4 regions of the Ensifer sp. Root127 genome follow, and region 1 is predicted to be linked to each of the others. Evidence: predicted binding sites of a transcription regulator. Region 1 holds the regulator's gene; each other region holds the start of a gene.

Region 1 (3,962 bases):
ACGTTATCATCGCAGTGCCCGGACACCGGGCACGAATGCGCGACGCAACGCCGGCAAAACAGTGATCCACCGGCACCGTCATTGACTTACGGCGGTATCAATGCAGGCTGGTTTGCCGGCATTCGGCGCCCATGCAGGGTTCCCCGGCACACCTTCCAAGGAGACGATCATGGCAAAAGGTCAAGTGCGAAGTAACCGCGAGGTTAGAAAGCCAAAGAAGGACAAGACTGTCAAAGCCGCCGTTGTGACGGAAGGCTCACAGGTGAAGCTGGCCGGCAGCAGTTTCTCCCTGGGCAAGAAAGACAAGAAGTAAGACGGTCGGCTTTAACCTCTCGAACTAACGACACGAGAGAGATATCCGTCAGTGGCCAGTCGAACTGGGGTGCGCAACGTCTCCGCGACATCCCGGCGCGACTGGTCGAGCACCCGCGGTCAGATGCCGGTTTCGTAGCGCGTTTGAACATCGTATGTATTTGGCTGGAGATGCGAAGATCGCTACAGGCGGATGCCGCTGGCCACTCGCACTCCATTACGGCGTCCAACATCATCGGAAGCATTTGCGGCGGGTATTGTTGATCAGCTGCCAGCGCCACGCTTTGAGGCGGGCGCCGGAAAATCGAAAACGCCAACGCACCTCACGCCAATCTTTGTGCCTTCATTGCCACAGCTTGAGCACCAGTGCTCGCCTTTCGCAAAGAACTGTTGAACACGGCACAGTGCCCGGCATGCTTGCTGGACTTCGGAACGAAAGCACGGTTCACATCGTTAACCAAACCATCGCCGCCACCTCTGATCTAGTGGACGTTCACCGTGCTTGCAGCCTTGCTTATCGCCTCGATTATCGCATCGCCTAACATCGCCCTCAGCGCTGCCACGGTCGACGACCTGCAAGCCGACTTCGAAACGGCCGTGCCCTGCCAGCAGATAGACGGCCGGAACGTTTGGAAGGGAACGATCGCCTACTACATCCAGTCCTTCGTCTATCAAGGCGACACGCCGGTCGCGACCGAAGCGGCCGACGCTGTGCTGCCGGAGGACAACTCCGCGGAAACCGTCAAGGAATTCGAGGACGCCTGCTCCGCGACGCAGCCGGCCTGATTCAGGCCTCCTCTAGCAGATCGCCCATCGATATTTCTGCTGATCCCTTGATGGCAGGCTATTTCCACTGCGTCCCATCGGCCGCGGCGCAACCGTGCGGCGGGTGTCCGTTGCCAAATGTCAGCTTCAGCCGGTCACAACCCCATTGATTGAGCGGCCCGGGCATCGCCGCATTCAACGCGATACCAACTTCGTCAAACGGGCTCTGCTTGTTATCCACGTATTGATACCAGCGAAACCCAAGGATCGCGGTCGCGGCGACAACGATGGTCAGCAAGATTTGAATCAGCTTCGTCATTAAACCCTCATTCCATAAACGGAAGGAGGCATATCAGCCTCGCGCGGCGCGTGCAGCGACGAGTTGGTCAATCTGCGCTTGATTGAACCAACATTCACAGAATTTTAGGCACTTGCGGAACACATATGGAACAGATAGTGTCTGTTCTTGATTTGTTTCACGCCTCTGGAGCGACTTGCCATGCTGACCCGCAAGCAACAGGAATTGCTTCTTTTCATCCATGAACGAATGAAGGAGTCCGGTGTACCGCCGTCCTTCGACGAGATGAAGGATGCACTCGACCTGGCATCCAAGTCGGGCATTCACCGGCTGATCACAGCGCTCGAGGAACGCGGCTTCATACGCCGGCTTCCCAACCGCGCCCGAGCGCTCGAAGTCATCAAACTGCCGGAAGCCTATGCTGCGAGCGCGCAGCCCCGTCGCGGGTTTTCGCCGAGCGTCATCGAGGGTAGCCTTGGCAAACCGCCCGCCCCTGCCCCCGCGGCGAAAACGCTGCCGGTTGCCGACAACAGCTCCGTGTCGGTTCCAGTGATGGGCCGCATTGCCGCCGGCGTGCCGATCTCGGCGATACAGAACAACACCCACGACATTACCGTGCCGCTCGATATGATCGGCAGCGGCGAGCACTACGCCCTTGAAGTGAAGGGTGATTCGATGATCGAGGCCGGCATTTTCGATGGCGATACGGTGATCATCCGCAATGCCACCACGGCCAATCCCGGCGATATCATCGTGGCACTAGTCGATGACGAGGAAGCAACGTTGAAACGCTTCCGGCGCAAGGGCGCTTCAATTGCTCTAGAGGCCGCCAACCCGGCCTATGAGACGCGCATCTTCGGGCCTGACCGGGTCAAGATTCAGGGCAAGCTCGTCGGCTTGATCCGCCGCTACCACTAAGCCCGTCTCACGCCAGCGCAATTCGAGGAAAAGTGCGGAGCGGTTTTCCGCCAGGAAATGCGTAAAAACAAATAGATAGAGCGCCTAGTGACTCCGTTTAAACCGGAAACGCTCTAGCCGCCTTCATGCCGGCCAGCCGCTCTCTTACTTCAACGTCTCGCCACATAGGGTAGCGAGACGGAGATTTTCGGATCGAGTGTTTTTCACGCTCGACGGATTTTACTCGTGAATCGAGTACTCGCCCAACTCGCAGAGATCCTGCTTGTCTTCAGTCGTGTCGAGACCGGAACCTTCTTCGAATTCAAAGCGCATGTCGTATTTGCAGACATCACGTCCGTCGGCGATGGTAATTTCCATGCTTTCGCCCGGATTAAGCACCTGCCGCCCGAAGACGTCGTCTTCCCACTGATCAACACCGACCGGCGATGTGTAGAAGTTCGTCAAAACGGCATTCGTCTTGTTCTTAAGCTGAAAGACGAGATCCTCAGCGCTTGCGGTGGCCGTCGTTACGGCAAGAATGGCAAGAGCAGTCAGGGCGATCTTATATTTCATTTTATGTCTTTTCCTCCATTGTTGGCTTTGTTTGACACTACCTATACGGGTCGCGCTGTTGGGATATTCATTCCCAGTTCTGTCTAGAGACAATATTTTCAGCACTGACAATAGTGACCGAATCACCATTTCGGGGCGCGTCCTCGCAAGGCCATGTCGTTGGCGACTGCGGACGTTCGCAAACTGGCGGGCAAGCGCAGCCCGGTCGAATTGCGCTTTGAAAACAGTGGTTGGCTGCGATGCGGGCAGCCTCGCTGCGCGTGTTGGACGCGCCGCATTGGCCCATGTTCCTTGCCCCCCGAAAACCGTACCTGCGTGCCGGCAGCATGTCCTTTGCGCAGGCACGCACAGCGTTTCACTTTCGACAATCGGGCTGCTATTGACGGAGAACCGCTTTAGCCAATCGCGCAGGCGCTGGGTGACTTGTTGCTTTCATCGTGCGAGGGGCTGAATCACGCGCTCGCCCGCCCTATCTACGTCACACTTTCGTTGACGCTCGCAACGAGCACGCGGCCGCTTACGCCACCGATGGCCGGTATTTCGACCGCCTTCGGATCTGCGTTCGCCTTGAACCTCGCGTGGGGCGTCGACCGCCAGCGGCATTCGCCGCTGCCAAACCTGTTGAGCGTGTGGCCGATGGCGCTCAATTCTCCTGAACGGAAACCCCGTCCTGGCCAATCTTGATCTCTACGCCGGTCGGTTTTGTTTCCTCGCGGTAGACATAGGCGCCGAGACCAATGACGGCGACGGCGAGCATGGCAATGATCAGATAGAGCCCATTACGGTTCATTCAGCAATTCCTCGCTTGGGTACGGTATGGGTAACTAGGTTCGTACCCAAGAAAGGCAACGGTGCGACGCGGACTGTTCGCTCCTCGCGCGGATGATGCAGGACGGATGCGAACGGCCGTAGGCTTTTTCTCCGCACGATCCGTTGGCCGAGCGCTCTTGCGACGCATCGGCTCGGGCCGCGGAACGTCCCCGACGTGGAGCACGAAAGCGTGCTGGCGCACGTATCGGGCACTTGGTCTGAATATGTGCCCGATGCGCGACGAGACGCCTCGTACCCCGCGCCTGAGCCCAATCGGCTGATGGCCCTACAACGAACGGCCTCAACG
Region 2 (3,962 bases), on a different contig from region 1:
AGGTTGTCGAGCAGGTACGGGGTGACCTCCTTGCCGGAAATCTCATCGCGTTCGGCGTTGTCGAGCGCGCGGCCGATGTAGATTTCCATCTCCTCGCGCGCGATCTCGCTTTCGGCCGGAACCGGGTTCGCGATCAGCATGCCGCCATCGACGCCGAGCAGTTCGCGCATGTTCTGGAAGTTGGCGATTGCCGCTGGGCTGTTGAGCATCAGCGGGCTCTTGAGGCCCGAATCGCGCGACCAGAAGGCCGGGAACACGTCGCTGTCATAGGTCACAACAGGCACGCCGCGGGTTTCGAGGACCTCGAGCGTCTTCGGAATGTCGAGGATGGCTTTCGCGCCGGCGCAAACGACGATGACGGCCGTGCGTGCCAGTTCGTCGAGGTCGGCGGAGATGTCGAAGCTCAGCTCGGCGCCGCGGTGCACGCCGCCGATGCCGCCGGTCGCAAAGACGCGGATGCCGGCGCGGGCAGCGGCGATCATGGTGGCGGCAACGGTCGTCGCGCCGGTGCGGCGCTCGGCGATGGCAAAGGCGAGATCGGCGCGCGATACCTTCATCGCGCCTTCGGTCTTGGCCAGCTCTTCCAGCTTCGCATCGTCAAGGCCGATATGCAGAACGCCGTGAATGACGGCGATCGTCGCCGGAACGGCACCCTGGTCGCGGATGATCGCTTCGACGCTGCGGGCCATGTTGAGGTTGCCCGGATAGGGCATGCCATGGGTGATGATCGTCGATTCCAGTGCCACGATCGGCGCGCCGCGTGCCTTGGCGGCTGCAACCTCGTCGGAATATTCCATCGGCAGGAAGGGGGAAGCGGGTTTGGTCATGGTTTTTCCTTGGGAGTTCGGCTGGCGGCGTTCATGCCAGCATTTGAGGTGCCGGCACAAGGGCCAGTGCCTGTTCGAGGTTGGCCTGCGACATTTGTTCCGAGGCGGCCAAGGGAGAGCGAAGCGTAATGCCGGCGGCGGCAATGCCGCGCCGCAGGCATTCCGACAGATCATGGCCGGCAAGACGGGCGGTGAGGAAGCCTGATGCCAGGGCATCGCCGGCGCCGGTAACATCGGCGAGCTCCGGCAGGGCCGGCGGCGTCGCGACGCAGACGGTTTCGCGATCGAAGGCGACGACCGCTCTGCCGCCTCGGGTAACGACGCCGCCATTGAGCCCGGCGGCGCGCAAAAGCGGCGGCCAACCCTCAGCATCCGCCGCATCCTTGCCGGTGAGCGCCCGCGCCTCGGCCTCGTTCATGAACAGGAAGCTGAGCCTGACCAGGCTCGGCTGGAATCGGATCACCTTTGCCGGCGATACGGCGATACCGGCGACAATGCGCCCATCCGTCGACGCCGCCGCTACGAGGGCGGCGATGGTTTCTTCGGGCAGGTTCGCATCGGTCAGCACCAGCCGGCTGTCGGCGATGGCATCGCGCAATGCGCGCCGCTGCAACTGGCGCGGCGAGAACATCCGGTAGAGATCCATGTCGGCAAGGGCGATCACCAGGTTGCCGTCATTTTCAATGATCGCAGTGTAGCTCGGCGTCTGGCGGTCGAGAAAGGTGAGGGGATTGTCGATGACGCCGGCAGCCGCTGCGGCCGCCGTCACGATGTCGCCAGCAGCGTCACCACCGCGCGTGCTGATCATCCGGACGCTATGACCCAGTCGTGCCAGGTTGCGCGCAGCGTTGAAGCCGCCGCCACCTGCCTCTTCGAACCAGGTGCCGGGGTTGCTCGAACCGGGTGCGGTCGTGCCCGAGATGCGGCCGCGCCGATCGATATGAGCGCCGCCGAAGACGGCGATTTCGCCTTCCTTCATGAATGTTCCTCTGCTGTCTATCGGCCGAATCGGATCGGGAGGGTTCATCGTCTCAGGGTGCGCCTGGCGCTGCCAAAAAAATTACGCAGCAAAGCGTGAACATGAATCGAACACAATCCGAATAATTCCTATTTTTCAATGTCTTGTCCTGCTCTTGCAAAAACGGAACAAAACATGTACAAAAACTCGTGCGGCGGCTTCATTGCCTCGGTAGCTTCAATAACCTAAAGGTGGACCAAATGGCACAAAACTCTTTGCGGCTCGTAGAGGACAAATCGGTGGATAAAAGCAAGGCACTTGAAGCGGCACTTTCCCAGATCGAACGGTCGTTCGGCAAGGGATCGATCATGAAGCTCGGTGGGAAGGACAGCATCATCGAGATCGAGACGGTTTCGACCGGCTCTCTCAGCCTGGACATCGCACTCGGCATTGGTGGCTTGCCGAAGGGCCGCATCGTCGAAATCTATGGTCCGGAAAGCTCGGGCAAGACGACGCTGGCGCTGCAGACCATCGCAGAAGCACAGAAGAAGGGCGGCATCTGCGCCTTCGTCGACGCCGAACACGCACTCGACCCGGTTTATGCGCGCAAGCTGGGCGTCGATCTCGAAAACCTGCTGATCTCGCAGCCCGATACCGGCGAACAGGCGCTCGAAATCACCGATACGCTGGTACGCTCCGGGGCGATCGACGTTCTCGTCATCGACTCCGTCGCAGCGCTCGTGCCGCGCGCCGAAATCGAAGGCGAAATGGGCGACAGCCTGCCGGGCATGCAGGCCCGTCTGATGAGCCAGGCGCTGCGCAAGTTGACCGCCTCGATCTCGAAGTCGAACTGCATGGTGGTCTTCATCAACCAGATCCGCATGAAGATCGGCGTCATGTTCGGTTCGCCGGAAACGACGACGGGCGGCAATGCGCTGAAGTTCTACGCCTCCGTTCGCCTCGACATCCGCCGTATCGGTTCCGTCAAGGAGCGCGAAGAAGTCGTCGGCAACCAGACGCGCGTCAAGGTCGTCAAGAACAAGATGGCGCCTCCCTTCAAGCAGGTCGAATTCGACATCATGTATGGCGAAGGCGTCTCGAAGACCGGCGAACTCGTCGATCTCGGCGTCAAGGCTGGTATCGTCGAGAAGTCCGGTGCCTGGTTCTCCTATAACAGCCAGCGCCTCGGCCAGGGTCGCGAGAACGCCAAGTCGTTCCTCAGGGACAATCCGGACCTGTCGCGCGAGATCGAGACGGCTCTGCGTCAGAACGCCGGCCTGATCGCCGACCGGTTCCTCGAGAATGGTGGTCCGGAACCCGACGACGGCGACGACGCTGCCGAAGCATAAGCAGCGAGCCGAGCTTCAAGCTTTCAAAACCGGTCGCCTTCATCGGCGGCCGGTTTTTTGCTGCCGTCTGGACAGCATGATACGCGAACGATAAAAGCCTGTGGTTCCGGCGACCGAGGGCGTTGGAGGGCGCAGCCGTCAGCGATGGCCGCGGGGTCGAAGGATAACGGCGAGTGGCGCGGCAGATGCCGGGGCCTGGGCCTGAATTGGTGCACAGATAGGACGCAAGATGAGCGGCGTGAATGAAATCCGGTCGACGTTTCTCGACTATTTCCGCAGGAATGGTCATGAGGTGGTGTCGTCGAGCCCGTTGGTACCGCGCAACGACCCGACGCTGATGTTCACCAATGCCGGCATGGTCCAGTTCAAGAACGTCTTCACCGGGCTTGAGCAGCGTCCCTATTCGACGGCCGTGACGGCGCAGAAATGCGTGCGCGCCGGCGGCAAGCACAACGACCTCGACAATGTCGGCTACACCGCGCGCCACCACACCTTCTTCGAGATGCTCGGCAATTTCTCCTTTGGCGATTACTTCAAGGAAAACGCTATCGAGCTTGCCTGGAACCTGATCACCAGGGAATATGGCCTCGACGCCAAGCGCCTGCTGGTCACGGTCTATCACACCGACGACGAAGCCTTTGGCCTTTGGAAAAAGATCGCCGGCCTTTCCGACGACCGCATCATCCGCATCCCGACCAGCGACAATTTCTGGGCCATGGGCGATACCGGCCCTTGCGGTCCTTGCTCGGAAATCTTTTACGACCACGGCGACAAGATCTGGGGCGGGCCTCCTGGTTCTGCCGATGAGGACGGCGACCGCTTCATCGA
Region 3 (3,962 bases), on a different contig from region 1:
CACCACGCCAGCGCGGCAAGAGCGAGGCATGGCCATTATAGCAGCCGAGCCGCGTTCCGGTCAGGATCGCTTCCGGCAACAGCAGGCCATAGGCGACGACAACGGCAACGTCAGCATTGAAATCACGGAAGGTCTGGCGATCGGCTTCGTCCTTGAAGTTGACGGGCGTGAGCACGGGAACGCCGAGCAGCTCGGCCGCCTGGTGCACCGGCGACTTCTGCAGGTCGAGCCCGCGCCGTCCGCCGGGCCGCGGCGGCTGGGTATAGACGGCAACGATCTCGTGACCTGCCCCTGCGAGTGCGGCAAGCGTCGGTACGGAAAATTCCGGCGTTCCCATGAAGATGATGCGAAGCGACAAGGCGGATACTCCGACCGTTTGAAATCAGGCCCCTTCAAACGGGTTTACGCGCCTCAAATCAAGCCCCTCAACGACAAAGCGCCCTGCGGGCGCTTTCCTCGGGATCAGATCGCCTTGGCGCCGCGGGTCTTTGCAGCCTTGGTGAACCTGCGGATCACCATGTCCCGCTTGAGCTTGGAGATGTGGTCAATGAACAGCACGCCGTTCAAGTGATCGATCTCATGCTGCAGGCAGGTCGCCAGCAGGCCGTCGGCCTTGACGATCTGTTCCTTGCCGTCACGGTCGAGGTGCTTGACGGTGACCTCCGCCGGACGCTCCACCTCGGCATAATAATCCGGAATGGAGAGGCAGCCTTCTTCATAGACCGAGAACGCGTCGGACGAAGCGACGATTTCGGGATTGATGAAAACGTGCGGGGTCTTCTCGTCGCCTTCCTTGGAGACGTCGAGAACCAGCATGCGTTTCGCCACGCCGATCTGGATGGCGGCGAGCCCGATACCCGGGGCGTCATACATCGTCTCGAGCATATCGTCGGCCAGGCGACGGATGTCGGCATCGATGGTTTCGATCGGGGTCGAGACCTGACGCAGAACAGGATCGGGAAGGATGATAAGCGGCTTGATCGTCATATCGCTCCCATAACCGATCTTTCCATCCGGGTGCAAGAAAATTGGCGCGCACGCTACGGGCATCGCGGCAATGTCGTCTCCCGTTAACCGCGCCGGGTAAATGTTCTCGTTTTGATCTGGTCTTCAAAAAAGAATCTGTTAGGCTTGCCGCATGGAACCTGCGCCAATTTCGTTTGACCAGCCTGTTTTTCTCATCGGCACCGTGCCGGTCACTGTCGCCCATCTCTGCATGGTTCTGGCCGTGCTGGCGATTGGCTTCGTGCTGATGACCGTTTCGCGGCGGCGGCGGGCGGGCGACGACGAGCGTCACGAGCAGATGGCCATGCTGCTGGCAGCGCAGACGGAAATGCAGGGCCGCATCGCGGCAATGGCCGACGTGTTCGGCAGCCGCCAGGCGGAACTGAACCAGACGCTGAGCCAGCGGATCGATGGCATGACGCACCGGATCGGCGCCTCGATCAGCGAGCAGACCAAGGCGACGCACGAAAACCTGCGGCGATTGCAGGAGCGCCTGGCAGTGATCGACACCGCCCAGAACAACATCCAGTCGCTGGCCAAGGACATGGCCGGGCTGCAGGCCATCCTTTCGAACAAGCAGACACGCGGCGCCTTCGGCCAGTCGCGTATGGAAACGATCGTCGCCGACGGCCTGCCGATGGGCGCCTTTGCCTTCCAGACGACGCTTTCCAACGGCGCCCGGCCGGACTGCACCATCCGCATGCCGAACGACCAACCGCCGCTGGTGATTGACGCGAAGTTTCCGCTGGAGGCCTGGAACGGCATGCGGGACGCTGCAACGCCTGAGCGCCGGCAACAGATGGTGCAACTGTTCCGCCGCGACATGGAGGTGCATGTCCGCGATATCGCCAGCAAGTACCTGATCCCCGGCGAGACGCAGGAGACGGCTTTCCTCTTCGTTCCCTCGGAATCGATCTTCGCTGAAATCCACGAGCATTTCGAAGCGATCGTCCAGAAGGCGCATCGCCAGCGGATCGTCATCGTCTCGCCGTCGCTGCTGCTCCTGTCGATCCAGGTGATCCAGTCGATCCTCCGTGACGCCCGCATGCGCGAGCAGGCGCATCTCATCCAGGGGGAAGTGGGGCGGCTGATGGAGGACTTGACGCGCCTCGACGAACGGGTCCGCAAGCTGCAGGGTCACTTCGCCATGAGCCAGAAGGATGTCGAAGAGATCCTCATCTCCTCGGGCAAGCTTTCCCGCCGCGGCGCCAAGATCGAAGCGCTGGAACTTGAGGCGGAAGGTGCGGCACGACCGGAAGAACCGCGCCATGCCGTCGACAATCGCGTCGGGCAATTGCGCCTCAGGGTGGTTGACGAGGACTGACGGTCTCGGGCACTCTCCGGCCAAAATCAGCAATTCGACGGGACATCTTCACATGATCACTGTTTTTGGGTCCATCAATATGGACCTGATCGCCACGACCGCGCGTCTGCCGAAGCCGGGCGAAACCGTTGCCGGCTCGGGCTTTTCGACTGCCGCCGGTGGCAAGGGCGCCAATCAGGCGCTGGCCGCACGGCGTGCCGGCGCCATCGTTCACATGGCCGGCGCCGTCGGCTCGGACAGCTTTGCCGACGGCGCGCTCGAATTGCTGCGGGAGGCCGGCGCCGACCTGTCCTTGACCAAAACCGTCGAGGAGCCGACGGGCACGGCCCATATCCTCGTCGGCGGTGAAGGCGAGAATGTCATTGTCGTCGTTGCCAGCGCCAACGCAACGGTCAACGAAGCCGATGCAGTTGCCGCCGTTGGTGGCCTGAACGCCGGCGACACCCTGATGCTGCAGCTGGAGATACCGGCAGCGTCGGTGGAAAAGGCGCTCTCGGAAGCCCGGCGCAAGGGCATTCGCTCCGTCATCAATATCGCGCCCCTGACCCCGGAAGCGGCCCGCCTCGGCCGGCTGGCCGATATCGTCATCGCCAACGAGACGGAGTTCGAACTTTTGGCCGGCAAGACCGGGATCGAAGGTCACGAACGCGAAGAGGCAATGAGAAAGCTGCACGCCGAAACCGGCCACACAGTCATCGTCACGCTGGGCGCGGAAGGCGTCATCGCCGTGCACGAAGGCGAGGTCCATCGCGCCCGCGGCCTAAAGATCGACCCGGTCGATACCGTCGGTGCCGGCGATACGTTCTGCGGTTACCTGGCTGCAAGCCTCGACGAGAAGCTCGCATTTCCCGACGCGCTCCGACGCGCCGCGGTGGCGGGTTCACTCGCCTGCCTGAAGCGCGGCGCCCAGCCCTCGATCCCGCTTGCCTCGGAAGTCGAGCCGCGCATCTAAGGGCCTGATCCGATCTTGAAGTGCGTTGCGATCGTTCGATTGCCGCACTTCAAAGCTCTCGCTTTTGCCGATGTCGTTATCGCAAATAGCTGCACACTTTTCCGGGCAGACTTTGACGCCCGTCGCGCGACCTGGTTTGAACGGCGAGGCTTTCCGTTCCTGCTGTGCCGAAAGCGCCCTTTCAGCGGGCAACGACCCTGAAAATCACTCTTCGACAGCCTTTGCGCAATCCGGACAGTCTTTGTCGCGGAGGTAAAACTTTGCGCGGAAATTCTCCATGAGCGGCGCATGAATTGGCCGTTGCGTTGGCCCAATCTTAAGATTTGCTCGGCTATTCAAGACCATGAGAAAGCCGGTTCCCCAAGGAATGGGCAGCCTCCTTAATGCCGGTCGGCATCTGGCGCTCCATGATGGAGTTTCACCCACATTGTGAAATGCGTTCGCCGCAGGTTGTCTCCTGCGGACCTCCCAGCACGTGAGGATTTCATGTTCAAGTTCCAAGCCAAATCGCTGGCGACCAAGCTGATCGCGGTGACAGGCGGCACGATCGCGCTCGTGTTGCTCGCCTCGAACTTCGTTCTCATCTCCCAGACACAGGAGCGCGTCGAAACGCTGGTGCTCGACCAGGCAACCGGCGAAGCGAAAGCCATCGCTTCTGATATCGCCGGCGGCATCGGCGAA
Region 4 (3,962 bases), 250 kb from region 1:
CCTCGCAAATGGGCAACGCCCGTCGTTTCGGGCGTGCCATTATCGGCTTCACCCACGGTGCCTATCTGCTTGTAAACACATAGGCACCGCGACGTCTCGGTCGATCAGATATCGAGATTATCCGCGAACACGGCGCGTTCCTGGATGAACCGGAAGCGTGCGTCGGCCTTGGTGCCCATCAGGCTGTCGACGGCTTCGCGCGTGCCTTCGAAATCGACGTCGTCGATTTGGACCTTGAGCAGCGTGCGGAACTTCGGATCCATTGTCGTTTCCTTGAGCTGCGCCGGCAGCATCTCGCCGAGACCTTTGAACCGGCCGACTTCGACCTTGCCGCGGCCGTTGAATTCGGTGCGCATCAGCTCTTCGCGATGGGCGTCGTCGCGGGCATAGAGCGTCTTCGAGCCCTGGCTCAGGCGGTAGAGCGGGGGTACGGCGAGATAGAGGTGGCCGCCGCGGATGAGCTCCGGCATCTCCTGGTAGAAGAAGGTGATCAGCAGCGAGGCGATGTGCGCGCCGTCGACGTCGGCGTCGGTCATGACGACGATGCGTTCGTAGCGCAGGTCCTCTTCCCGGTATTTGCTGCGAGTACCGCAGCCGAGCGCCTGGATCAGGTCGCCGATCTGCTGGTTGGCGCCCTGCTTTTCCCGACCGGCGCTGGCGACGTTGAGGATCTTGCCGCGAAGCGGCAGGATGGCCTGGTTCGCGCGGTTACGCGCCTGCTTGGCCGAGCCGCCAGCCGAATCCCCTTCGACGATGAAAAGTTCCGCACCTTCGGCTGTGTTCTGCGAGCAGTCGGCAAGCTTGCCGGGCAGGCGCAGCTTGCGCACCGCGGTCTTGCGGTTGACTTCCTTTTCCTTGCGGCGGCGGACGCGCTCGTCGGCGCGCTCGATCACCCATTCAAGCAGTTTTGCCGCCTCGGCCGGGTTGTCGGCAAGATAATGATCGAAAGGATCGCGCAGGGCGTTTTCGACGATGCGCTGTGCTTCGACGGTTGCCAGCTTGTCCTTCGTCTGGCCGACGAATTCCGGCTCGCGAATGAAGACCGAGAGCATGCCAGCGGCTGAAATCATCACGTCATCGGTGGTGATAATGGCGGCGCGCTTGTTCTGCGTCAGCTCGGCGTAATTCTTCAGACCCTTTGTGAGCGCGATGCGGAAACCTGCCTCGTGCGTCCCGCCTTCAGGCGTCGGAATGGTGTTGCAATAGGAATGGACTTGCTGGTCGCCACCATACCAGGTGACGGCCCATTCGAGCGATCCGTGGCCGTTCGACTTCTCGGACTTGCCGGCAAAGATCTCGCGGGTAACCGTGAACTCCTTTCCGAGCGTTGCGGCAAGATAGTCCTTCAGGCCGCCGGGGAAGTGGAACACCGCCCGGTCCGGTATCTCGGAGCCTTCCGGCAGCAGCGACGGATCACACGACCAGCGGATTTCGACGCCGCCGAAGAGATAGGCCTTCGAGCGTGCCATGCGGAACAGGCGCGCCGGCTCGAAGCGGGCATGCGGTCCGAAAATCTGCGGATCGGGATGAAACCGAACCCGCGTTCCGCGTCGGTTGTGGACGTCACCTAGCTCCTCCAGGCCACCCTGCGGCACGCCGCGCGAAAAGCGCTGGCGATAGAGCTTGCGATTTCTGGCAACCTCGACTTCGAGATCGTCCGACAGCGCGTTGACGACGGAGACGCCGACGCCGTGCAGACCGCCGGAAGTTTCATAGGCCTTGCCGTCGAACTTGCCGCCGGCATGCAGAACCGTCATGACGACTTCGAGCGTCGATTTGCCCGGGAATTTGGGATGGTTTTCGACCGGAATGCCGCGGCCGTTGTCGGTTACCGACAGATAGCCGTCGGCGTCGAGATGGACTTCGATGAAGTTGGCGTGCCCCGCCACCGCTTCGTCCATCGAGTTGTCGATGACTTCGGCGAAGAGATGGTGCAACGCCTTTTCATCGGTGCCGCCGATATACATGCCCGGACGCCGACGGACAGGCTCCAGCCCCTCCAGCACCTCGATCGCCGAAGCATCATAGTCGCCGCTGTCGCTGCCTTTGGGAGCAGGGCGCGGTTCTTCACGCGGAGCCGGCGCCGTTCGCGCAACAGGCGCGGCGTCTGCCACGACGGGCTTCGGTTGTTCGGGTATTGCGGAGAAGAGGTCGCTGTTGTCGTCCATGGGGCGTCTAGATCATTCCTGTCGTGCGGAGGTGCTGAAGGCCATAGCAAGACCTCGGTCTTGTCGCCATCCCCAGTCATTCGAATCACCCGAATTCTGCCAGACTCTTGCCGATTGTGCGAACAAAAGGAGAATGGCCGCGCCGGATGCCTGCAAAATAAAGCCTCTGCGTCGGCGTTTGTTACCAACTGTTGCTTTGCTGTCGGGCCGATGGCAAGGCTTTGCCGCGAACCAGGGAGCCCTTCGTTGTCCGTGTCCACAGCTGATTTTTGCTTTCGCCGGCTTGCCGCCATTTTTCTGTCCGTCGGCCTTTTTGCAAGCTCGATCGTTTGCGCCGAGGCGCAGGTGCTTAAGCCCTACAAGGACGATCTGTTTTCATACGGCAAGGTGCTGGAGGAGAGCGAGGGCGGTGACTACCGCGTCGTCGACTATCAGGAACTGCGCGATATCAATGAACGCGACGAAATTCCGGAGCGGCGCGTCAAACGCGCCTTCGTCTCGTTGGGTGTCAAAGGCGAGCAGGTCAACGAGACGCTCGATGTTGGCGGGCGCTCGCTCGACGTGACGCGCGTCGGTCGGGAGCGCGGCGCAGCATTCACCGTGATTTTCATCCATGGACGCGGGGGAGACCGGCGCCTCGGCGCCAATGATTTCTCCTTCGGCGGCAACTTCAATCGCCTGAAGAACCTCGCTGTCGCCAATGGGGGCGTTTATTACGCGCCGAGCGTGCGGTCCTTCGATGCGGCCGGGGCCGCGGACGTTGCAGGCCTGGTCAAACTTGCCGCCGAGCGCTCCGGCGGGAGACCTGTCGTGCTGGCCTGTGCCTCCATGGGCAGTTTCATTTGCTGGGGTGTGTCTCGTGACGCGGGCGCTGTGGCAGCGCTTGGCGGCATGATGATCATGGGCGGCGCTGCCGATCCTGATTTTACCAAGAGCGCCGCCTACAAGGCGAAATTGCCGATGTTCTTCAGCCATGGCAGCCGAGATAGTGTCTATCCGGCAGCGAGCCAGAAGGCGCTGTACAGCGCGTTGAAAGGGCAGGGCTATCCGGCCCGCTTCGTGCTCTTTGAGACCGGATCGCATGGAACGCCGGTCCGTATGACCGATTGGCGCGACGCCTTGAACTGGATCGGCAGCCGCTGACGGACATCGCTCGCGGCTCGGCATTTGTTAACCAGAACGGCAATTTCCGGGTGTAGGCGCGCTGCTTATTTCCACCTTTGAAAGTGATCGGCGCGATTATCCCCGGCAGATATTGCTGGGGTAGATTTCATGAATGCGCATATCGAAACACGGCAAATTCCGTTGTGTGTCGACTTGGATGGCACCTTACTGGCTGCCGACACACTGTGGGAAGGTGCTGCGATCATCGTTTTGCGCAATCCGCTGATGCTCTTCCCGATGCTCATGTGGCTATCGCAGGGCAAGGCGCGTCTGAAACATGAGGTTGCCTTGCGCTCCGGACGAATGGCGGCGGACTGGCCGTATCGCCAGGCCGTCCTTGCTCGATTGGCCGCCGAAAAGGCCCAAGGACGCGACATCGTGCTGGTTACCGGTGCTGCACCTTCCGTCGCGCGAGAGGTCGAAGCGCATATCGGGCTCTTTTCTTCGATCATGCATTCGTCGGAGGCACTCAATCTGACCAGCAGCCGAAAGCGTGATGCGTTGGTGGAACGGTTCGGCGAAGGTGGCTTCGACTATATGGGCAACAGCCGCGACGACATCGCGGTCTTCGAGGCGTCGCGCCGGGCAATCGTCGTGGCACCCGATGCGGCGGCTGAGAAATGGCGTCGT

What was found. The regulator LexA, encoded in region 1, represses DNA repair genes until DNA is damaged. The targets are predictions, from matches to a motif close to TGTTCNNNNTGTGTTCNG.
Region 2: the regulator LexA is predicted to act here: its motif matches at 1,902-1,919, upstream of recA (recombinase RecA).
Region 3: the regulator LexA is predicted to act here: its motif matches at 1,089-1,106, upstream of ASD03_RS04915 (DNA recombination protein RmuC).
Region 4: the regulator LexA is predicted to act here: its motif matches at 2,287-2,304, upstream of parE (DNA topoisomerase IV subunit B).

What each region holds. Positions count from the first base shown of each region.
Region 1 is NZ_LMDX01000011.1:10,278-14,239, forward strand. It holds gene ASD03_RS39970 (hypothetical protein) at 170-313, shown strand; gene ASD03_RS13090 (hypothetical protein) at 811-1,098, shown strand; gene ASD03_RS13095 (hypothetical protein) at 1,157-1,396, opposite strand; gene lexA (transcriptional repressor LexA) at 1,577-2,293, shown strand; gene ASD03_RS13105 (hypothetical protein) at 2,513-2,845, opposite strand; gene ASD03_RS39975 (hypothetical protein) at 3,489-3,635, opposite strand.
Region 2 is NZ_LMDX01000012.1:414,373-418,334, forward strand. It holds gene ASD03_RS16565 (pseudouridine-5'-phosphate glycosidase) at 1-827, opposite strand, end outside; gene ASD03_RS16570 (carbohydrate kinase family protein) at 859-1,806, opposite strand; gene recA (recombinase RecA) at 2,046-3,134, shown strand; gene alaS (alanine--tRNA ligase) at 3,364-3,962, shown strand, end outside.
Region 3 is NZ_LMDX01000001.1:1,045,149-1,049,110, forward strand. It holds gene fmt (methionyl-tRNA formyltransferase) at 1-358, opposite strand, end outside; gene def (peptide deformylase) at 463-987, opposite strand; gene ASD03_RS04915 (DNA recombination protein RmuC) at 1,139-2,329, shown strand; gene ASD03_RS04920 (ribokinase) at 2,382-3,281, shown strand; gene ASD03_RS04925 (methyl-accepting chemotaxis protein) at 3,768-3,962, shown strand, end outside.
Region 4 is NZ_LMDX01000011.1:257,835-261,796, reverse strand. It holds gene parE (DNA topoisomerase IV subunit B) at 105-2,168, opposite strand; gene ASD03_RS14295 (phospholipase) at 2,379-3,311, shown strand; gene ASD03_RS14290 (UbiA family prenyltransferase) at 3,441-3,962, shown strand, end outside.